Regions from separate parts of the Lysinibacillus sp. 1 U-2021 genome, predicted to be linked through region 1. Evidence: a T-box and tRNA genes for the amino acid it is inferred to sense, from the RefSeq annotation. Region 1 holds a T-box; the other holds one or more tRNA genes.
The links. A T-box is a leader RNA that pairs with one kind of tRNA and senses whether it is charged. The one in region 1 lies ahead of trpS (tryptophan--tRNA ligase), so its partner is inferred to be a tRNA-Trp.
Positions count from the first base shown of each region.

Region 1 (2,231 bases):
CATTCGCCTTTTCAGCACCTTCATCTAGAATGACATCTAATTCTGATGATTCTACTAGATGATAGAATTTCTCTTGAATAGGTGTTAGGTGTTCAATTACTGCTGTTGCTACACCCTGCTTGAATCCACCATAACCAATTCCCTCATATTTTTTGACTAAATCTTCAATGGCTACCCCTGAAATAGCTGATTCGATTGTCAATAAATTTGAAACACCTGGTTTATTTTCCACATCAAATGCAACGATGCCATCAGAGTCAGTTACAGCTGATTTAATTTTTTTCTCAATATCTTTCGCAGTATCTAATAAACGGATTGTTGCTTTCGTATTTGGATCTGATTTACTCATTTTCTTTGTTGGCTCTTGTAAGGATTTAATGCGTGCGCCTGCTTTAGGTAATTGAATTTCTGGAATTGTTAAAACATCGCCAAAGCGTTTGTTAAAGCGTTCTGCAAGGTCACGAGTTAGCTCAATATGCTGCTTTTGATCATCGCCGACAGGGACAATATTTGTGTTATAAAGTAGAATGTCTGCAGCCATTAGCGGTGGATATGTTAACAGAGCAGCAGATACGCTTTCCTTACCATGTGATTTATCTTTGAATTGTGTCATACGTTCTAGCTCACCGATAGACGCAACACATTGTAACATCCATCCTGCCTGAGCATGCGCTGGCACCTCTGATTGGATAAATAATGTCGATTTTTTAGGGTCAATGCCAGTAGCAATATAGGTAGCAGCAAGCTTACGAATACTTTCTCGTAATTCTTTCGGATCTTGTGCAACAGTGATGGCATGTTGATCAACGATACAATAAATAGCGTTTCCTTCATCTTGTAGTGCCGGGAACTGCTTGAATGCTCCTAAATAGTTCCCTAATGTTACGATACCTGTAGGCTGTACGCCAGAAAAAATAGTTGTCATTAAAAATTCCTCCTCGAATTCAATTGCTGTAACTTGTGTCACAGCGTTGTTTTCACCTTTCCACTTGGTGATGAAGACAAAAAAACATCATGCGTCCTCATTAGATTTTTTCTAATGAAGGGACGAATGATGTTTGAATCCGCGGTACCACCCAGCTTGCCTAAAAAGGCCACTCAGCTTCGTAACGTGAAGGGACGAGCTTTGCTAATAGCTTCAAGTAGCGTTCACAAAGCTAACTCGGAAGTCCATTCCACATGCATCCACGATCTGTTTACAGCAACCACAGACTCTCTATACGTGAATTAGCATATGTACTACTCTTCGTCAGCGTTTTTCTCAATTTAAATTGTTCAAATTGATTTGATTGCAAAGAATTATATTATAAAGATTCCTTTGTGTAAAGTCAGACTTTTGACGGTGTTTTTTTTCTAGAAAAAATTATATGCTTTTTTTGTTATGTAATTTTGTTATAAATTTATAATTTTTTATTAAAAAATTGTTTAGATGTACACGTGGGATTGACAATTTTCTCGATTATTTTTCTTAAATGAGAACAACTGAGCTATCTGTTTAGATGTTTAAAATGCTTTAAAAATGGGAATGGTAGTAGTAGCACATAAGTTTGAAGAAAATACACCATATTTGAAAGCTGTATAAATAGACAGAATATTTATGGATAGTTTCAGATTTTTTTTATTGGAACTATATTCAAATACAGCGGAGTACTGTATAATGGTACTGTGTATTTTACATTACATTAATTCTAATTTAACACATTGGTTCTGGTTTATAGATAATAATTTTGAAATGAAAGGATGTGTCAGAATGATCGTAACCCTATTTACATCACCAAGTTGTACCTCTTGTCGTAAAGCGAAAGCTTGGTTAGAGGAGCACGAAATTCCATATACAGAACGTAATATATTTTCTGAACCGCTTAGCATAAGTGAAATAAAAAAAATTTTACGTATGACAGAAGACGGAACTGATGAAATTATTTCCACTCGTTCCAAAATATTCCAAAAATTAAATGTGGACGTTGAAAGCTTACCATTACAACGTTTATATGAGTTAATTCAGGAATATCCTGGCTTACTACGTAGACCAATCATTTTAGATGAAAAACGTCTGCAGGTTGGCTACAATGAAGATGAAATTCGTCGTTTCTTACCTCGAAAAGTTCGAGCATATCAATTACAAGAAGCGCAACGAATGGTGAATTAAACCTTTCTATTCTGAATAATATATGTAATAGATGTTACAGATGTGGAATACATGTTGTGACATCTTTTTTTTATGTTTTACT
Region 1 is NZ_CP123966.1:1,495,502-1,497,732, forward strand. Features, by position in the region: gene trpS (tryptophan--tRNA ligase) at 1-925, opposite strand, end outside; T-box leader at 1,041-1,262, opposite strand; gene spxA (transcriptional regulator SpxA) at 1,754-2,149, shown strand.

Region 2 (2,231 bases), 1.9 Mb from region 1:
GTACTTCGCTTTCGCATAGAGCAGAACCAGTTTCACTAATTCTCTGGGCAGGATTGCGCCTGTATCGCTATACTAGAGAAGTCAAGCGCCTTCACAAAAATGTTGACCATGAAGTGTACGTGGTAAGTAAAGCGGTTTATTGGAAGCCCATAGAAAGATGCTAGGGGAATGAAATTTAGTCCCTCACCTTGCCAATAGGTCTTTTTCTGCTATTGCATTATCTTTTATCGATTAACAAAAAGGAGAATAGAAAAAAGCATGTAACACACATCTGTGCTACATGCTTGATGACCCGTACGGGATTCGAACCCGTGTTACCGCCGTGAAAGGGCGGTGTCTTAACCACTTGACCAACGGGCCGTGGCTCCGAAGGCAGGACTCGAACCTGCGACAACCTGATTAACAGTCAGGTGCTACTACCAACTGAGCTACTTCGGAATAATGATGGGCCTAAATGGACTCGAACCATCGACCTCACGCTTATCAGGCGTGCGCTCTAACCAGCTGAGCTATAGGCCCATTTTGGAGCGGGTGATGAGAATCGAACTCACGACATCAGCTTGGAAGGCTGAGGTTTTACCATTAAACTACACCCGCAATAATGGTGGGTCAGGACGGAATCGAACCGCCGACACTTAGAGCTTCAATCTAATGCTCTACCAACTGAGCTACTGACCCGAAAAATGGAGGAGGTAGAGGGATTCGAACCCCCGCGCGGTGTTACCCGCCTGTCGGTTTTCAAGACCGATCCCTTCAGCCAGACTTGGGTATACCTCCAAAAATATTACAATGGTGGAGCCTAGCGGGATCGAACCGCTGACCTCCTGCGTGCAAGGCAGGCGCTCTCCCAGCTGAGCTAAGGCCCCATTTAACATGAAAGATGGTCGGAATGACAGGATTCGAACCTACGACCCCTTGGTCCCAAACCAAGTGCTCTACCAAGCTGAGCTACATTCCGTAAACATGATTTTATTGGCGCGCCCGACAGGAGTCGAACCCATAACCTTCTGATCCGTAGTCAGACGCTCTATCCAATTGAGCTACGGGCGCATGTTAATTAAAAAATGATGAGCCATGAAGGACTCGAACCTTCGACCCTCTGATTAAAAGTCAGATGCTCTACCAACTGAGCTAATGGCTCGTGAAATTAAAAATGGCTGGGGTACTAGGATTCGAACCTAGGCATGACGGAATCAAAATCCGTTGCCTTACCGCTTGGCTATACCCCAATTTTAAAATGGGGCGACTGATGGGAATCGAACCCACGAATGTCGGAACCACAATCCGATGCGTTAACCACTTCGCCACAATCGCCACTATATAGATTATATTAGCTGTATTATGAACGAGTACCTCAATACCTGGCAGGGGCAGTAGGAATCGAACCCACACCAAAGGTTTTGGAGACCTCTATTCTACCGTTGAACTATGCCCCTAAAATGGTGGAGGGGGACGGATTCGAACCGCCGAACCCTAAGGAGCGGATTTACAGTCCGCCGCGTTTAGCCACTTCGCTACCCCTCCAAGGGAATGGTGCCGGCGATAGGAGTCGAACCCACGACCTACTGATTACAAGTCAGTTGCTCTACCAACTGAGCTACACCGGCAATAATAATGGCGGTCCCGACCGGGATCGAACCGGCGATCTCCTGCGTGACAGGCAGGCATGTTAACCGCTACACCACGGGACCAAAATGGTGGAGGATGACGGGCTCGAACCGCCGACCCCCTGCTTGTAAGGCAGGTGCTCTCCCAGCTGAGCTAATCCTCCACAAAAAATAAGCGAAGCGACGTCCTACTCTCACAGGGGGAAGCCCCCAACTACCATCGGCGCTAAAGAGCTTAACTTCCGTGTTCGGTATGGGAACGGGTGTGACCTCTTTGCCATCATCACTTCACTTATTCAGCTGAAAGACTTGTTCTTTCAAAACTAGATAAACGATACATTGAATGCTTCAAACGTTTTTGGTTAAGTCCTCGATCGATTAGTATTCGTCAGCTCCATGTGTCACCACACTTCCACCTCGAACCTATCTACCTCATCGTCTTTGAGGGATCTTACTTACTTGCGTAATGGGAAATCTCATCTTGAGGGCGCTGAAAGACACAGCTGCGGCTGTTACCGCATGGGCGTCAACGTGGCGCATTCCGCAATTTAAAACGGTTGGTCTGCCGACAATGGGGGCTTACCGTGAATTACGCAAATTGCCTCGCGGCGTCAGCATTGCTGA
Region 2 is NZ_CP123966.1:4,548,544-4,550,774, reverse strand. Features, by position in the region: tRNA gene QH639_RS24245 (tRNA-Glu) at 289-360, opposite strand; tRNA gene QH639_RS24240 (tRNA-Asn) at 362-438, opposite strand; tRNA gene QH639_RS24235 (tRNA-Ile) at 446-519, opposite strand; tRNA gene QH639_RS24230 (tRNA-Gly) at 524-597, opposite strand; tRNA gene QH639_RS24225 (tRNA-Phe) at 603-678, opposite strand; tRNA gene QH639_RS24220 (tRNA-Ser) at 685-777, opposite strand; tRNA gene QH639_RS24215 (tRNA-Ala) at 791-866, opposite strand; tRNA gene QH639_RS24210 (tRNA-Pro) at 882-958, opposite strand; tRNA gene QH639_RS24205 (tRNA-Arg) at 974-1,050, opposite strand; tRNA gene QH639_RS24200 (tRNA-Lys) at 1,069-1,141, opposite strand; tRNA gene QH639_RS24195 (tRNA-Gln) at 1,155-1,229, opposite strand; tRNA gene QH639_RS24190 (tRNA-His) at 1,239-1,314, opposite strand; tRNA gene QH639_RS24185 (tRNA-Trp) at 1,363-1,436, opposite strand; tRNA gene QH639_RS24180 (tRNA-Tyr) at 1,441-1,524, opposite strand; tRNA gene QH639_RS24175 (tRNA-Thr) at 1,532-1,607, opposite strand; tRNA gene QH639_RS24170 (tRNA-Asp) at 1,616-1,691, opposite strand; tRNA gene QH639_RS24165 (tRNA-Val) at 1,696-1,771, opposite strand; rRNA gene rrf (5S ribosomal RNA) at 1,783-1,898, opposite strand; gene QH639_RS24155 (hypothetical protein) at 2,089-2,231, shown strand, end outside.
Region 2: it encodes a tRNA-Trp, which carries the amino acid that the T-box ahead of trpS (tryptophan--tRNA ligase) is inferred to sense. The anticodon was not compared.